2 regions of the Gudongella sp. DL1XJH-153 genome follow, and region 1 is predicted to be linked to the other one. Evidence: riboswitches for the same ligand, from Rfam matches in the RefSeq annotation. Region 1 holds a riboswitch; the other holds the start of a gene.
What was found. A riboswitch is a leader RNA that binds a small molecule or an ion and turns the genes downstream of it on or off. The one in region 1 is predicted to bind S-adenosylmethionine.
Positions count from the first base shown of each region.

Region 2: it holds a riboswitch for S-adenosylmethionine, as region 1 does, so the genes downstream of both, metK (methionine adenosyltransferase) here and ACOEN1_RS12710 (O-acetylhomoserine aminocarboxypropyltransferase/cysteine synthase family protein) in region 1, are expected to answer to the same signal.

Region 1 is NZ_JBMEMN010000049.1:306-12,531, forward strand. It holds gene metA (homoserine O-acetyltransferase MetA) at 1-714, opposite strand, end outside; gene ACOEN1_RS12710 (O-acetylhomoserine aminocarboxypropyltransferase/cysteine synthase family protein) at 732-2,015, opposite strand; SAM riboswitch class I at 2,090-2,198, opposite strand; gene ACOEN1_RS12715 (heavy metal translocating P-type ATPase) at 2,265-4,094, opposite strand; gene ACOEN1_RS12720 (ArsR/SmtB family transcription factor) at 4,401-4,766, opposite strand; gene ACOEN1_RS12725 (hypothetical protein) at 4,898-6,166, opposite strand; gene ACOEN1_RS12730 (L-fuculose-phosphate aldolase) at 6,319-6,960, opposite strand; gene ACOEN1_RS12735 (hypothetical protein) at 7,098-8,729, shown strand; gene ACOEN1_RS12740 (DUF975 family protein) at 8,779-9,555, opposite strand; gene ACOEN1_RS12745 (hypothetical protein) at 9,635-10,969, opposite strand; gene ACOEN1_RS12750 (acyl-CoA dehydratase activase-related protein) at 10,953-12,226, opposite strand, start outside.
Region 2 is NZ_JBMEMN010000005.1:66,207-72,852, reverse strand. It holds gene ACOEN1_RS03940 (ComF family protein) at 1-433, opposite strand, end outside; gene ACOEN1_RS03935 (ATP-dependent RecD-like DNA helicase) at 426-2,672, opposite strand; gene metK (methionine adenosyltransferase) at 2,849-4,030, opposite strand; SAM riboswitch class I at 4,090-4,186, opposite strand; tRNA gene ACOEN1_RS03925 (tRNA-Pro) at 4,403-4,479, shown strand; gene ACOEN1_RS03920 (SixA phosphatase family protein) at 4,792-5,292, shown strand; gene ACOEN1_RS03915 (hypothetical protein) at 5,531-6,328, opposite strand; gene ACOEN1_RS03910 (TasA family protein) at 6,444-6,646, opposite strand, start outside.

The DNA of each region.
Region 1 (12,226 bases):
GTATTCTCCATGCCCCTGTACAAAGATCTGTCTCCTGTTTGAAATCGAGGAGATGTGAACCCCCGCTTCTTCAGATTCAGCAAGAATTCTCATTCCCGGAACTTTTTCAAACTCCTCCTTGTCAATTTGTGTGAATCTTGAGTGAGGTGCACAAAACGAATCATCAAATCCCCTCATCAGTCTTCCACCTGCAGATGTAACACTATGTTTGAACACTCCAAAGAGCTTTTTGTCCATAAACCTTCTCTTAAGCCTAAAGTGATGATATAGCGCTGCCTGTGCTCCCCAGCAGATATGCAATGTACTAAAAACATTCCTTTTTGAGTACTCCATCAACTGAACAAGCTCATCCCAGTAATCTACTTCCTCATAGGGCAGATTTTCAACAGGTGCTCCTGTAATGATCATCCCATCGAATTTTCTGTTTCTAATGTCCTCAAATGTTAGGTAGAAGTTATCGAGGTGTTCCTGCCTGGTGTTTCTTGATTCATGTGATCTCATATGAACCAGGTGAATATTTATCTGGAGTGGAGTGTTGGCTAGCATCCTGATAAGCTGTGTCTCAGTCTCAATCTTGGTTGGCATAAGGTTGACTATGCAAACTTCAAGTGGTCGTATATCCTGACCATAGGCTCTGGCATCCTCCATTACGAATATTTTTTCATTCTTCAATATATCATAAGCCGGGAGGGATCCCGGAATTACAACTGGCATATGTCATCCTCCTTTCCTTAGATGTTTTTAGTTACCTGAGTTATGGCATGATCAAAATCAGCCATTATGTCCTCTATATTCTCAATCCCAACTGAAACCCTTATCAAATCGGGACTTACACCTGCCTTAATCTGCTGCTCTTCTGTAAGCTGTCTGTGGGTAGTGCTTGCAGGATGAAGTATGCTGGTTCTCAGATCTCCCAGATGCACTACAAGTGCTGTCAAATCCAAATGCTTTACTAGTTCCTTGCCTGCCTGTGCGCCTCCCTTTATTCCAAAGGTCAGGATTCCACTTCCTCCCTTAAGATATTTCCTTGCTGTATCATATGTTTTGTGAGATTCAAGAAATGGATAATTAACCCACTGAACTCCAGGATGGCTCTCTAGAAACTTTGCCAGATTGAATGCATTCTCACAGTGTCTCTCCATTCTTAAGTGAAGTGTTTCCAATCCAAGGTGGAACAAAAAAGCACTGAACGGACTTAAGGTCATTCCAAAATCCCTTAACAGTTGAACTCTTGCTTTAGTTATATATGCAGCTGGACCAAAATCCTTAGAATAGCTTATTCCATGGTAGCTTGGATCAGGCTCCACCAGTTCTGGAAATTTTCCATTGTCCCAGTTGAAGCTTCCCCCATCGATGACTATTCCTCCAACACTTGTTGCATGCCCATCAGTGTACTTTGTTGCCGAGTGGATTATTATGTCCACACCATGCTCAAAGGGCTTGCAAAGAACTGGTGTTGCCAAAGTATTATCTACTATAAAGGGAACATCCAAGATTTTTGCAACCTTGCCGAACTTCTCAAAATCGAGAATATTAAGACCCGGATTTCCAATTGTCTCTCCAAATACCGCCTTTGTGCTGCCTCTACCTGCCGCTGCTATCTCCTTAAGCGTTGCTTCAGGGTCGACAAAGGTTACTTCAATTCCAAACTTTTTAAGAGTTACCCCTAGAAGGTTGAATGTACCTCCATAAATTGTTGATGCAGCAATTATATGGTCACCTGCATTGCAGATGTTCAGTATTGCCAGTGTAGTCGCAGCCTGACCTGATGAAGCAGCAACTGCTCCCACGCCTCCTTCAAGAAGAGCCATCTTGTTTTCAAACTCGGTTACTGTAGGATTGCTGATTCTGGAATACATATGCTCGGCACTCTTAAGATCAAACAGGTCTGCCATATCATCAGAATCATAGTACTGATATGTTGTACTCTGGACTATAGGCAATACCCTCGGTTGTCCTGAAGCCGGTTTGTAGGTTCCCTGTACGCATTGTGTTTCTAGTGAATAATTTCTCATGTCATCCTCCTCCTAACTGCAACTCGTCAATCAAAAAAAATAAAACCGCTTCAATAAGAAGCGGTATATACCTTTTCTTATCTTCCAGTACACATTTGTACACTGTTGGAATTGGCACCTTGCGCATATGCGTAGGTTGCCGAAGCTTCACAGGGCCATTCCCTCCACTTCTCTTGATAAGTTACAATTATTAAATTTTAGTATTTCAGTCTATATTATTCTCTTTGTCAATCTTTGTCAAGAGCCTTTTTAAACTTTATATCTCATGACTCTCATGGCATTAAGGACTGCAATCAATGCCACTCCGACATCTGCAAATACTGCTTCCCACATGGTTGCCATACCTGCTGCTCCCATAACCAATACAATTCCTTTGACCCCCAGAGCAAAAATGATATTCTGCCATACGATTCTTTTCGTCCAGGATGCTATGTCAAGAGCCACAGGAAGCTTTGTAAGCTCATCTGTCATGAGGACAATGTCAGCTGCCTCTATTGCGGCATCAGAGCCAAGAGCCCCCATTGCTACCCCTATATCAGCCCTTGCAAGCACAGGGGCATCATTTATCCCATCGCCAACAAAAATCAGCTTCTTGTTTTTTTGAAGTCCACCCGTCAACTCTTCAATTGCAGCAACTTTATCCTGTGGCAGCAGCTCTGAGTATACCTTGTCTATTCCAAGATCTTCAGCCACCTGCAGTGCAACCTGTTCCCTGTCACCGGTAAGCATTACTACATTTTGTACTCCAAGTTGCTTAAGTCTCTGGATTGATTCTTTTGCATTGGATTTTATTTTATCTGCAATTTGAATATATCCCTGGTACTCTAAATCGACTGCAATATGAATAATGGTTTTTCCATTGTCCTCTGCTTTTACCGTTATCCCTTCGTCCTTAAACAGCGATGAATTTCCAAGCAGCAGCTTCTTCCCGTCTATTTCAGCCATAACCCCAAGTCCAGCAAGCTCCTTGTATTCTTTTACAAGGCTCGTATCCAGCTTGGTTTTATTTGCCTTTACTACAGACTGAGCAATTGGGTGAGAAGAATGACTTTCGCCTAAGGCCGCAAGATAAAGAAGTTCCTCACCAGACATTTCTCCGGATGATATCACATCAACAACCTGGAACTTTCCTTCTGTCAAGGTTCCCGTCTTGTCAAACACCACTGTGGAAACCGAGTTTAAGGCCTCAAGATAATTTCCTCCCTTGACTAGAATACCCTGTCTTGATGCACCTCCAATTCCACCAAAAAATCCAAGGGGAATCGATATCACAAGAGCACAAGGACAAGATACGACAAGAAAGATCAATGCTCTGTAAATCCAATCAGAAAACAATGCTCCTTCTATTACCAGCGGTGGAATTATGGCAAGCCCGAGGGCAAAAAATACCACAACCGGTGTATAATACCTGGCAAACTTGGTTATAAAGTTTTCCGTTGGAGCCTTTTTTGATGCTGCATTTTCAACGAGTTCCAGAATTTTTGATACTGTCGATTCGTTGAATTCCTTTTCCACCTTTACCCTCAGGAGCCCCTGTTTGTTAATAAATCCACTTAAAACTGATTCTCCCACTTTAACATCCCTGGGAATCGATTCTCCCGTTAGAGCCGCGGTGTCCATTGAAGATGATCCTACTAGTATCACACCATCCAGTGGTACTTTTTCGCCAGGACGGATTACAATTTCATCTCCCTTTTTAACCTTTTGAGGATTTACCTTTGTAATCTCATCTCCCCGAGCCAAGTTGGCATAATCAGGTCTGATATCCATTAGGTCTGCAATTGATTTTCTAGATTTGTTTACAGCATAATCCTGGAAGAACTCCCCAATCTGGTAGAAGAGCATTACTGCAACACCTTCAGGGTATTCACCTATTGCAAATGCCCCGACTGTAGCTATCGTCATCAGGAAATTCTCGTCAAAAACCTGACCTCTTGTAAGATTTCTCACTGCTCTAAGGATTACTTCTCCACCTATCAGAAAGTATGCCAGAAGAAACAATAAGAGTTTAGGCAATCCATCAACTGGTAGTATCAAGGCTGCAGCAAACAGAACAGCTCCTGCAATTACACCTTTCATATCCTTCGTTGCATGTTGAAAATGATCAGTTCCATGTCCACGGGCTTCATCATCTTCAGCAAGATAATCATCCTTTTCCACAACCTTGACGTGTGGTTCAAAGAAGAGGACTATTTTTTTTACCTGTGTCCCTAATTCATGAGAGTCGCTTTCCTGGTGCACACTTAGGGTCTTGCTTATAAAGTTCAAAGAGGCATCTGAAACCTCCGGAAGTTGCTTGATTCTTGCTTCTATCCTAGAAGCACAATTAGCTCAGTCCATGCCCTCCAAATAAAATTCTCGCTTACTCATTCTTATGCCTCCATCTTAATTATGACTTACATGGACCAATCCCTGGTCCAAAATGTTCATTACATGCTCATCGTCAAGGGAATAAAACACAATTTTCCCTTCCCTTCTGTATTTTACAAGCCCCGACTGTTTAAGAACCCTTAGCTGATGTGATATTGCGGACTGGTTCATATCCAATAGGACAGCAATATCACAAACGCACATCTCAGAGAGGAATAAAGCATGAAGAATCCTTATTCTGGTTCTGTCCCCAACAACCTTGAAAAAATCAGCGGATCTTTCCAATACGCCTTCTTCAGGCATGCCTTCCCTTACCTTATTCACCGTTTCTTCATGTATTACTGTACAGTCACAAACTGCAATGTTTTTCTCAGAACTCATCTCCATATACCCCTTTCATATGAATATCTGTTCATATGTTCAAGTATATTTTACTACTATTTCAAGAATAAAACAAGCCCAAATTTGGTCAAAGAAAAACCGCCTCCACAAGAGACGGTTCATACCCACTATTATCCTTCAATTTCCATAAGTACCTCATTAGGTAGCTCTGGCATTTCTACTGGTACCTCTGGCATTTCCACATAAACTTCTATCATTCTAAGCTGCTGATTCCACTCTATATCAAATCCGTGGTTTTCCAGCTCTCTTGTATGCATCAATTCTTCTGAAGGCTCCATGTCAAGTCCGAATATTTCAACGGCATCCTTAACACTCATATATGACAATCCTTCATCTGAGATTGTTATCTCCACTTCACCTTCCATTGCTTCTGTTTCTGTAATAACCATATACATGTTCTCGTCAACATCAATCATCGCAGCAAGGTTTCTTCCTTCTTCAGGAAATGCCATGCTCCCCATGATAAGATTGTTCAGGTCTTCTTGTGTATATACTTTAACTGATTCAGGAATCTCAACTGTGTAGTCATCCAACCTATTTGAAGTTGACTCCATTGTTAAGATCATCTCTCCAACTGGAGAAGTAAGATAGAATTCTCCCTCTTCTACGTAGCTTTCATCTGTAATTGTAGTTACTTGCTTATAGTAGCTTCCCCTTATTGCTTCTCTTGCAGTTTCAAGCATTGGAACGAATATTTCCTCATACATAGCCAGTGCCTGTTCTATTTCTTCTTCAGTAAGCTCAACTTCCATCTCCTGACCTGTAAGCTCCATCAATTCAGCTGAGTTTTCCAAAGTGAATTTCATATAAGCACCGAATAAATCAACCATCTGGTCTGAATCGATTGTTAGAGTGTAAGTGTCATCCTCTTTTGTCATGTCAAATTCAAAATCTAATTCCATTTCTTCAACAAACTCTAGAATTTCAAGAAGGTACTGCTTGTCTACCTGTGGAACTCCTTCTCCACTTTCCAGCATAACGTATTCTTCTTCAATTTGAACCGCATCGCCCATTTCCATCTTTTCAGCGATAAACTTTACAATTTCCGTGTTCAGGTACATGTCTGATCCCTGAGTAATCATATGAATTGTTGGAATTTCAAGCTCTGGATCTTCAGTTGTAATAACAATTTCCATCCAAGCTGTCATGTTTTCCAAATTTCCAGCTGACTTCAGATTTACATTAAACACCATTGGTTCTTCTTCTGGCATTGTAAGTGTAATTTTTATATCTGATTCGCCTTCCATCGCTACCCATTCATCGTACATAACCTTTAAATCTTCCCAGTACTCTCCGGCTGGCGTCGCTGGAGCAGCTGATGCAACACTAGTTGAGAACAAGGCTAAAACTAGAACTAAAGCCAATATTACTTTCTTCATTTAAATCTCTCCTTTTCTTATGTATCTTTTACGATTTATTCCACTTTAACAGTGGAATTTATCACCATAGTACATTCGTCTTTATTTTAACACATTTTGCTATAAGGTTGTGATAATTTTTGATTTTTGTTGAAATTTTAACCTTTTTGTAACTATTTCTGTCCATAAGTCTTGAACTTTTCCCTCATTCTCTCCATCTCATCTGGCTGAATCAAAACCGGCTCGCCCATGGACTTTGTTCTGTAATACAGCTCACAGCAAAATTCGATATCCTCAGCAATACTGAACGCCTTCTCAACAGTGCTGGCTCCAGCCAGCATTCCGTGATTTGCCAACAGAACTGCCTTTCTGTCCCGCATTCCTTCCAGTGCATTTTGGGCAAGTTCTTTTGTACCAAAAGTTGCATACTCAGCGCACCTTACATTATCCCCTGCAACCGCAATCATGTAGTGTACAGGTGGCAAATCCCAGTTCATGCATGCTATTGTGGTTGCGTATATGGAATGAGTATGTACCAATGCCGAAATGTCTTCTCTGTCTTTATAGAATACCCTGTGAAGTTCATATTCTGAAGAGGGTTTCCTGTCTCCGTCAATTACATCTCCATCAAGATTCATCACAACGATATCCTGGGCTCTTGTTTCCATATAATCAAGACCAGAAGGACTGATTGCCATAAGTCCAGAGTCTCTGTGAAATATACTGATATTTCCGCCTGTTCCTGTTGTAAGATTCCTTTCTATCAACATTTTCCCGTATTCAACTACCTTTTCCCTAAGTTCCTTCAGCAGCATAATATTACCTCCTCCACTCTTGTTCCTTTATAGTAACAATCCCTGAATAGTCTGTCAATTACAGGATTTCTGTAACCTGATTGTTACACACTAAGAGAGTTTTTTTTATATAATGATGAAGAGAAAGGAGTCAAATTATGAAAAATAAAATATATTCTCTTCTGATTCTGACAATTATATTTGGAATCATCCTGTCAGGATGCGGAAGTTCTAGCCAAGATATGAATACTATGACAGCTGAAGATTCTATTGAAAGCTTTTTTCCGTTTGACGATTCTCTCTTGGAATCAGAATTTACTAGAAATAAAATAGAGAGCTACTTGCTCCAAATTAATCCTGATGTTGATATATCTGAGGGACATTACGCCATCGGTGACCTTACTGGCGATGAGATACCCGAAATAGCTATGTACATCAAAAGGAATCCTGCAAACATTGATGACCAGGGATCTCTTTTAGTCTATAGCTATGACTCTTCAGAATATGTTTTGACAGATAAGGTCCACATGAATTACGACAATACAAATTATATTCTTAAAATTGGAAATATAAGCGACAATGTCAGAGGGCTCTTATTGAGTAATCAGGTTGGCTCCAAAGCCGGGGTCACATACGGATTTATCCTTGAAGAAAGAAGTCTTAAAAACATACTAAACCCAAAAAAAGTTAACCTTTTCTCAGTTACGACATCAAACAGCATCATGGACATTGACGGAGATGGAATACTTGAATTCAGCATCTGTTCAATTGACCCGGAAACCACTGCTGATAACCCTTCTGATGCAGACATAATAGAATTATGGTACAGGTGGAATGGCAAGGACAGTGCTGATTTTATAGACATATCAGAGAATGCATCAGAAGATTCCATGATAGTTGCTACTCCCAGAGAATCTCAGATGATGGAAGCTCCTCAGGAATTTGGCATTATGACCGAGACCGAGGAGTCACAAATCGCGGTAATGACAATTGATGAACCTTATCCTGGAAATACTGATTACAGGGATTACCTTATTGAAAACCTTGATAATTATTCAGCAATGGAAGTCACAAACAACCTTAAGGAACACATCTTTTCACTTAAGGTAAATAAAAGCTACCGAAGTCTTGATGTAGCTACACTGTTTTCAAAGTATATGAAGGACTATTCCTTTGATTCTTTCTTTGAAAAATATGGTCTTTCACAGGAACGACTTAATGATGAGGAGTACCTTGGCAGAGACCGGATTCTACAATCTGAGTCTGATCTTAAGGAAATGATGATTAGAAACTTGGATCTTGGTTATCTACTTGTGGCCGGAAATGGTAAATATAACTACGAGATTGACTATGGTGGGTTTGTGGATGACTTCGGTGGAAATATCACAAATGAATTCCGAAAGTATCTAAAGATAATGTCCAGAGAAACCTCTTCGCCTCATAGAAACAATGGGCTTCTGCTTATCGATAAGTCGTCTCTTGCAGATAGAATAACTGAAATCGAGGCCTTTAGACTAACATACAGCTATTCTGAGTTTAAGGATGAAGTTCTGGCAATTTATGAAAACTATATGAACTCCATGTTGTATCTGACCCAGACAGGTGATGTTTTTGACCAGGAAACCGGAAACTACAAAGATAATTCAAAACAAATCCTGCAGGAAATAATAAACAAATATCCTGATTCTCATATGTCAGATGTAATAAATATAATGCTTGAAAAAGTAGAAACAAGTAATGGAATCATAACTCCAACCATAAGAAAAGAAATTTCATCAATGATCCCTTAGTTATCATTAAAAAACCTGCCTCTAAATAAAAGGCAGGTTTTTTAGTGTCTTAGTGGTCCATGACTGGTTCATACTCTCTACTACTTATATAGTATTCAAACAATTTAGCTATAGTGGCTTCGTGATAAGGCCTTACAAATATGCTTCCTATTCCGAAGAATAGAAGCCCAAGCATATACCATCCAAGAAATGATAGATCAAGAACAAAAATCTCGCCCTTCTGACCATCTGTCATTCTCTTGCTAATTTCTATTGCCTCATCAAGAGGCAGCTCAGGATCTTCTGATAAAATGTAAGGAACCATTCTATACTGATAGTATTTAATTATGCCTGGGATTATAAATAGCAATGTCCAGAGAAAAATGTATAATTCAAGCAAAAAAATCTTTCCTGCAATGGGAAACCATTGACCTTTTTTAAAGGTCGAAAACAGATTTCCAATTTCAACATCTCCTTCAAAACCCCTAAGAAAAAACCTCTTTTCCCCTACCTGCAAAGCATTTCCAATTATTATACCCAGTACAATTGCGAAAATGATAATTGTAGTAAACACCCCGAAGGTTGTTGCGAAAACAAAAGGATTATCCAAACCTATACCATCAGAAGTAAAGTTGAAAATTTCATTTCTTGGACTAAGATCAATTATATACTCTCTGTTTTCGAGTACAGATCCATTTTCAACATTATAGTATTGTTCATTCTGAGACTCGCTTCTTCCGGATCCTCCCGTAACGATTGCCACTATGAGACAGACCACAAAAGCTTTCCAGTAGTTTCTTCTTAGGAAATCTTTAGCCTCTTGCTTCAAACCTGCTCTTGACCACATTTTCTACACCTCCAGTCCAATACTACCAATTTGTTAAAGCCTTGTCAATCCAAAAACCTGATCGAAATCAGGCTTCTAGCTAAATCATATTTATTGGTAATGAATCCTTTGAATGCTCTTTGACCGACTCCTCAACCATATGTGATGCCGCTCCCTTTACATCCTCCAGCTTTTCCCTTGCAACTGAAAGCATAAGCTTAATTCTATTCTCTTGGTTTACTCTGGTTGCTCCAGGGTCGTAATCTATTGGTACGATATTGGCTCCCGGCTTAATAGCCTTGATGTTGGCCAGCACACCCTTGCCAACTATATGGTTTGGAAGACATCCAAAAGGTTGAGTCACCACGATGTTTTCGTATCCCTTGGATATAAGTTCCATCATTTCAGCTGGCAGCAGCCATCCTTCACCCATTTTACAACCTAATCCAATTACACCCTTAACCAAGGATTTCAGATGCTTAAATGGTGAAGGTGCAGTAAATCCACTGTTATTTTGAATGGCTTCAATCATTATGTTTTCAAGGTTGCCAAGGTATCTGTTGATTCTTTCCATAATAAAGCTCTTCCAGAACTTCCCGCCGTAGAGTTGCTGGTCAATTACCCCGTTTTCAACAGTGTACATAATAAACCCCATTAGTCCCGGGACCATAACCTCACAATTTTCCTTGTGAAGAAATTCCTCCAGTTGGTTGTTGCCCAGGCTTGAGAACTTGACATATATCTCACCTACGACTCCGACCTTTACCTTATGACTGTCTTCCCTTGGAATTGCATCGAAGGATATTACAATTTCCTTCATCAAGGTTTTCATTCTATGCTGTTTTATTGTTTTTCCAGACTGAAATTCTTCACCCAGCCTATCAACCCAGTAGTCTAGATTCTTAAGGCTGTCTCCAGTGTTCTTTTCATAAGGTCTAACCTGATTGTGCAAAAGCATTAGCAGGTCACCATAAATCAGCGTTGCCATGGATTGCTTAAGCATTGGGAAAGACACTCTGAATCCGCTGTTTTTTTCCATGCCTCCTGCATTTAACGATATTACCGGCACATGATCATAACCCGCATTTATCAAGGCTTTTCTTAGCAAGTGTATATAGTTTGAAGCTCTGCAGCCTCCTCCAGTCTGAGTAATAAGCAAGGCAACTCTGTCTGTATCATATTCTCCTGAATTAAGCGCATCAATCATCTGACCAATCACAAGTAGAGCTGGATAGCATGTGTCGTTATGAACATTTCTCAAGCCTTGATTTACAACTGAAACTCCGGTATTCTTAAGAATCGTCATTTTATAACCAAAGTTCCTGAACACCTTCTCCAGAAGTGCAAAGTGAATTGGTGTCATATCAGGGCATAGAATTGTATATTCTTTTTTCATCTTCTTCGTAAACTCAACCCTGTTAACTCTTACGCCCATAACCCTTACCCTCCTTGTCCTTTTGTTCAATTGCAGAAAGCAAGCTTCTTATCCTGATTCTTACAGCTCCAAGATTTGTAATTTCATCAATTTTCAACTGCGTATAGATTTTCCCCTTTTCTTCCAAGATAGCCTTTATCTCATCTGTTGTTATCGCATCCAGACCACACCCAAATGACACAAGCTGTACCAGCTCCATATCGTCCTGATTCCCGACATACTCTGCTATGGAGTATAGTCTTGAGTGATATGTCCATTGATTCAATACATCCACTGTCGTTTTCGATGCAAGATTACCTATTGAGTCCTCACTTATAACAACCACTCCATATTCAGTGATAAGTTTTGATATCCCGTGGTTTGTCTCAGGATCAACATGATATGGCCTCCCTGCCAACACAATTATTTTTTTCCCATTCTCTCTTGCTATTTGAATAAATTCCTGTCCTTTTGACTGGATTTTTTTGATATAGCTCTTGTATTCCTTGATTCCTCTGTCTACGGCAAATTTGACTTCACTAAGTTTTATATCCTTGTTGGTCTTTTTCAATATTTCATAAAGCTTCTTTGAAAGAACTTTTTTGTTTTGAAGTCCCATATAATCAAAGACAAAATTTGTTTGATCCAGTCTTTCAATATTTGCAGCAATTACCTCAGGGTAATATGCCACGATAGGACAGTTGAAGTGATTATCTCCCATCTTTTCATCGATATTATACGTCAAGCAGGGGTAGAAGATTGTGTCAACTTCCTTATCAATTAGATACTCAATATGTCCGTGGACAAGTTTTGCTGGAAAGCAAACAGTATCCGATGGAATTGTATGTTGTCCCCTAATAAACAGCTCTCTTGAAGTAAACGGAGAACGTATTACCTCGAAATCAAGAAGGGTAAACACCGTATGCCAAAAAGGCAGCATCTCGTACATATTGAGAGCCATAGGGATTCCAATGCTTCCGCGTCTTCCCTTGATGGATTTATATTCCTTGAGAAACTTAAGCTTCTCATCATAGATATCATACTGTTCTTCAATATCCCTGTTTTTTACCGGCCTGTCACATCTGTTTCCACCGATATATTTTCTATTGTCACCAAAGCTGTTTACGGTCAGGCTACAATTATTTTCACACAATCCGCACATTACAAGCTTAACCTGATGATTGAATTTTTTCAGCTCATCCATACCTAAAAGTGATGAATGATCATTCCCTTTGTCCTTTGCATAGATGGCTGCACCAAATGCCCCCATCAGTCCGG
Region 2 (6,646 bases), on a different contig from region 1:
TTGTCCATCTAGATTTAACAAGACAATCCTTAAGAACATTTTTCTCCATCTTCATAGCTATTGGTTTTGCAAGAAGATAAGCTTGATTATATCCCCTGGTCGCTTCTTTTCTCCAGTGTATTGGCACAGGAATTATTATGTCAAAATCCGTAAGATTATTGTGACTTATTGTCTCAATCATATATGAATGGAATGGTCTGTAAAGATAGCTTTTATCTTCAAACTTAAACCGGTGAATTGAATCCTTAATAAAATTATTGTAAAAAAATGATGAATAGCACTTTTTTATATAGGGACTGTCAATTTTAAACTCCTTATGAATTTCCTCGATTCTGGATCTGCATTCGGTGCACAATGAGTGTTTTAAATTCCTTGATTCATCCATGCATATATAACAAAAGTTGTCTTTCGGATAAAGAAGTCTATCAATCAAGAAAGCTACCTCCCTGCGAATCCATACTTAAGAGAAGATTAAGATATTCGCGCATTTTTATGTCAAGGGATGAATATCTTTCTGTAATAAGATTGTTTCTTATCATCTGGTTCAAGTACCTGTGATGACCAACCAGTACCACCAAATCCCTTGCTCTAGTTATTGCAGTGTAAAGCAGATTTCTGGTTAGCAACATGGGGGGACCCGAAAAAACCGGTATAACTACCGCAGGAAACTCACTTCCCTGGGATTTGTGTATTGTTGTGGCATATGCAAGCCTCAATTCATCCAGTTGAGTAAATTGATATTCCACTTCCCTGTCATCATCAAAGACAACCTGCAATGTACCCTCATCCTGGTCTATCGATTGAACATAGCCAAAATCACCGTTAAACACACCTTCGCCTTCTTCTGTCCTAAAGCCACCCTTCCTAATGATCCAGGAGGCCTTGTAGTTGTTCTTGATCTGCATAACCTTGTCGCCTTCTCTGAAAAGCTCATCTCCCATAGCTTTTTCATTCTTCTTTGGAGATGGAGGATTTATTGCTTCCTGAAGTGCCTTGTTTAGGGCAGTAACACCGGCATCACCCTTTCTCATTGGCGAAAGCACCTGAATATCCCGAATGGGGTCCAGGCCATAAAAATCAGGCAGTCTGTTTAGACAAAGCTGAACTATTGTATCTCTAACCTCAAGACCACTGTCTTTTGACATAAAAAAGAAATCCTTGTCCTTTATATTAAGCACAGGTTTTTCACCTTTGTTTACAAGATGAGCATTTACAATTATCATGCTTTCCTCACCTTGCCGAAATATCTCATCCAATATTACGACCTTGATTACACCTGAGTTTATGATGTCTCTTAAAACATTCCCTGCACCTACCGAAGGAAGCTGGTCCACATCTCCCACAAGAACAAGTCTTGTCCCTGGCTTAATGGCTCTAAGAAGCTGATTCATAAGTAGAATATCAACCATTGATGTCTCATCCACAATTACCACATCTGCATCCAGAGGCTCTTCCTCGTTCTTATTGAATTGAAGATTATCATCCTGGAATGAAATTTCCAGAAGTCTATGGATTGTCCTTGCCTCTCTTCCTGTGGTTTCTGTAATCCTCTTTGCTGCTCTTCCCGTGGGAGCAGCAAGCAGAATCTCCTTCTTCTCTGCTTCCATCAAGGCAATTATTGCATTTATTATTGTGGTCTTTCCCGTTCCGGGACCACCTGTAATTACTGTTACCCCGTTCTGCAAAACGCTTTGGACAGCATCCCTTTGCTTCTTTCCAAAGGAAAACTCCTGACTCTTTTCAAGATTATCAAGCGCCTTATCCATATCAGCTACAATTTCATCCTGCTCAACAAGGCTCAGTTCCACAAGAACCTTCGCAACACTGTTTTCAGCCATATGATATGGCATATAGTAGACTATCCTTTCATCTCCACTTTCCACAAGATGAAAGCTTTTACTCAATAATAGAGAGGTTAGCGGGTCCTTCAGATTCTCTGATTGGATTTGCAAAAGAATCGCTGCCTTATCAATAAGCTCGCCTTCCGGGAGATAGCAATGTCCTTCACCTGCTGCCCTGGTTAAAACATATTTTAATCCAGCCTGGAGTCTGTGGGGTGAACTCTTCTCCAGACCAACTTTTTCTGCAATTTCATCGGCAGTCCGAAATCCCATCCCATGAATATCCTCAGCAAGTCTGTATGGATTTTCACGGATAACCTTCAATGTTTCAGTCCCGTACTCCTTGTAGATTTTCATGCTCTGGTTCGGGCTGATATTAAATTCCTGAAGTGCAACCATAACTTCACGAACTTCCCTCTGTTCGTCAAAGGATTCCATTATAACCTTGAGTTTTTTCTTGCCAATTCCTTCAATTTCAAGAAGTCTATCAGGATAGTACTGAATTATATCAAGAGCCTTTTCACCAAATTTATCAACTATTCGTTTAGCTGTCTTAGGTCCGATATGTGGAATCAATCCTGATCCAAGATAATTCTCGATACCCTTGGTAGTTGTAGGCATGATGGTTTCCATGGACTGGAACTGGAATTGCTCACCAAACTTGTTGTGATAAATCCATTCCCCTTTCAAGAGTACCGCCTGGTCATTCTGTATGTAGGGGACCTGACCTACGAAGGTAATGCTCCCATCAGATGTATACAGTCTTCCGACAGTATACCCGTTGGATTCATTTCTGTAGATTATATCCTCAACAATTCCCTGTATTTCCACATTCTCACCTTCTTTCTCATTATTTCCATTATAACAAGAAATCCCCCCAATATACAATATTGTATATTGGGGGGATCAGTATTATTACGAATAGGAAATTTCTACTTTGATTGGATCATGAAATTTTCATACATGAGTATCGTAAAAAGCTCCCTTTACTTACATCAGATGTTTTTTTATTTCAATGCCTTTTTAAGAGCTTCAGCTTTGTCTGTCCTCTCCCACGTTAGCTCGACATCCGTTCTACCCATATGTCCATAGGCAGCCAGTTGTCTGTAGATTGGTTTTCTAAGGTCAAGATCCCTGATTATTGCAGCTGGTCTCAAGTCAAAATTATCCTTAACCAATTGTGTTATTTCTTCGTCGCTCAGTTTTCCTGTTCCAAAGGTGTCAACATTGATTGAAAGAGGATGCGCAACTCCTATGGCATAGGCAAGTGCTACTTCGCATTTATCTGCAAGTCCAGCAGCTACAATGTTCTTGGCAACATATCTTGAAGCATAGGCAGCGGATCTGTCAACCTTTGTAGCGTCCTTCCCTGAGAAAGCTCCACCACCATGTCTTGCATATCCACCGTAGGTATCTACGATAATCTTTCTTCCTGTAAGTCCTGCATCACCCATAGGTCCGCCAACAACAAATCTTCCAGTTGGATTTACATAGATCTTTGTGTTTTCATCCATCATTTCTTCAGGAATAATTTCGTTTATTACATACTTCTCAATGTCTTCTCTTATCTGTTCCAAAGTAACAACAGGGCTGTGTTGAGTTGACACAACAACATTCTCAATTCTAAATGGCTTGTCATCATGATATTCAACAGTAACCTGCGTCTTTCCGTCTGGTCTTAGGTAATTAAGAGTATCGTCTTTTCTTACCTCTGAAAGTCTTCTTGACAGTTTGTGAGCCAGTGATATAGGAAGAGGCATCAATTCTTCCGTCTCATTGCAGGCAAATCCAAACATCATACCCTGGTCTCCTGCACCTGTCTTGTCCATCTCGTCTTCGCTTAATTCCTTCTGTTCAAGAGCCTTATCAACTCCCCTGGCAATATCAGGTGATTGTTCATTGATTGATGTCAGCACTGCACAAGTGTCTGCATCAAATCCATATTTTGCTCTTACATAGCCAATGTCAGCTATTGTCTTTCTTACTATTTTCGGAATATCTGCATAGCAGTTAGTTGTAATTTCTCCTGAAACAAGTACCATTCCAGTTGTTACCATTGTCTCACATGCTACTCGGGCTTCAGGATCCTGCTCAAGGATCGCATCCAGTATTGCGTCTGATATCTGGTCACAGACTTTATCAGGATGCCCCTCTGTTACGGACTCCGATGTGAATAACCATTTTTTCATTTTTTTCCTCCTTAAAATTAAAAAAACCTTGTCGTCAAGACAAGGTGAGCTCACACTACACCTCATCTTCCAGAATCACATTCTGTAGGATTTAGCACCTGTTAAACAGGTTGCCGGGCTTCATAGGGCCTATCCCTCCACCACTCTTGATAAGGTAATCAAGATATTTATTTTCACTAAGTGAAATAATAGCACAACGGAGTATGGTAGTCAATTGTTTTTTGATCAAATATTATGTTCAGCATGTTGACTTTAGGCAGCTGTGAATATATAATGATATTTGCAGGTTCCAAGAAAGACAAAAACAATTTTAAAAAAGCTCTTGCATTTTAAATGAAATTGCATTATAATTAAGAAGTTGACAAAAAACGTCGGGGTGTAGCGCAGTTTGGTAGCGCACGTGGTTTGGGACCATGGGGCCGGGGGTTCAAATCCTCTCACCCCGACCATCAGAAACGCTGGAATTTAACTATTCCAGCGTTTTTTATTTTTTTGATATCTATAAAATTGGTCAAAATTCCGACCAAAATCTGACTAATGAAGAAAAAAAGCAAAAGGAACCGTCCCCGATGCTTTTTTATATAGAAAAAACTCAATTTTCACTTTCTTTTGTATAGACATATTTTTTTTGATATAATGGGTTTTAAGAGTGATATTAGGCTATCTGAAAGATGAGCTAATGAAATAATATTTTGCAGATCTTTATAAGAAATTGAGTAATATGCCTAATTAAAACATTACTAAAAAAGGAGGATACAAGAATGAGTAAATATCTTATACTTTATAGACATGGAATTGCAGAGGATAAAGAATCTGCTGAAGAGGATGATTTAAGAGCACTTTCTCCTCGAGGGAAAGTTCTATTAAAGAAAAGTGTCGCAGGCTTCAAAACAATGATCGATAATTATGAAACTTTGAAAATTTATTCCAGCCCTACGGTTAGAGCAAAAGAAACGGCTGAAATGTTAGCGGAGGAATTAGATCTTGATGAGCCAACTTACCTGGAGTTTCTTGCTACAGGTAGTGGTGTCAGTAGACTTAGAGAGCTTGTGGAAGAAATTGAACCTGGTGAAGCTGCAATTGTGGTTGGGCAACAACCCTACCTTTCATTATGGAGTCAGGAAATTTCTGGTACTTTTCTTCGCTTCAAAAAGGGAACCGCAGCCTGCTTTAAATTCCCTGATGAAGAGTTAGGAGAAAGCAAGGTTGAACTAAGATGGTATCTGCAGACTCGTGACTTTGTGAAAATTGCCGATAAATAACAATTATGGAAACGATGAATTTAAACCTTTCATCGTTTCTTTTTTTTTGACATTTGGAGATTTAGATCAAAATATGACTTTGAAAAAGCAAAAAGGAAAAATCAAAAAGAACCGTCCCGAATGATTTCCGAATGATTTGATTTCAAAAATACAACCTTGTAATCTCATAAATTACAAGGTTGTCATTTCTAGTGTTTTATTATTTAAACCACTCTACTTATACATCCGGATAATTGTCTTATTCTCTATTTTTTATCCTAATCCCTAAACCTAAAAACAAGCTACCTGCGAGATAATATAGAACTGCTGGTATTGCTCCAGTTCTAGGTAGAATCGGAATCATAAGAGGAATCTCCTCCTGGGCTTCAATGATTTCAGGCTGTTCAAGCACTGGAAATGCCTTTGGAACTTCTTCGCTTATTTCCAAAATTTCTTCAGGCTCTTCAGGATTATCCGGTCTGTCTTGCCTATCAGGCCTGTCAGTGTCTTCTGACTCATTTGAATCAGTTGGAGGGTTATCTGGTTTGTGCTCCGCTATGAAAACCCATCTAACCTCTACAGATTTACCCTGGAACTCGTTTCCTGTTTCAGCTCCTGGTAGGTAAACAGTTGCCTTTAACTCCTTGTCGTCACCTGGATACAAGAAACCGAGACTAATATTCGATTGTGCAAAATCTGCCATTGATCCATTATATATTTCATCACCGTCATACTGTATTGTTAAAACCATTTGCTTGAAGAGGTCTGCTTCACCTTGAGATGGTGCTTTACTTACCCTCTCTGTTCTCATAAACAGCTGAAACCTGTACTCCAAAGAGTTATATATATCTATCTTGGCTTCGTTTGTATCACCTGGATTCATATTTGTTAGATTGAATAGGCTCGTACCACTTGGATCCACTTCTAGACCAATATTGTTGCCTATTATCTTGAGGTTCTCTGCATAGGAGGGGTTTATTCCAAATGTTGTCATGGCTCCCATTATCAATGCGAATACACCCAGAAACATCATGGATTTTGATAGAAACCTTTTCATTTAGACCCCTCCCTCTGCTTAGTGTAACTCTTTTACTTGCATAAAGGCGGTTGGACCGCCTTTATGCAAGTATTGCTTTGATATTTCGATTCCTACAACTTAGTATGCATGTGACTTATCTTACTACTTCTTCAATTACATCGGCTATTTCTACAGCACTATCTTCACCTATTGGAGCTGCTTCAGTTTCCAATATAGCTGCCATTTCAGCTTCTGTAGCTTCTGAAACTAGACCTTCTGCTACTTCATCTGATCTTACGATAGGATAATATACTTTAACTCCCCAACCATTTAGCCATGGTGCATGATTGGATGCTT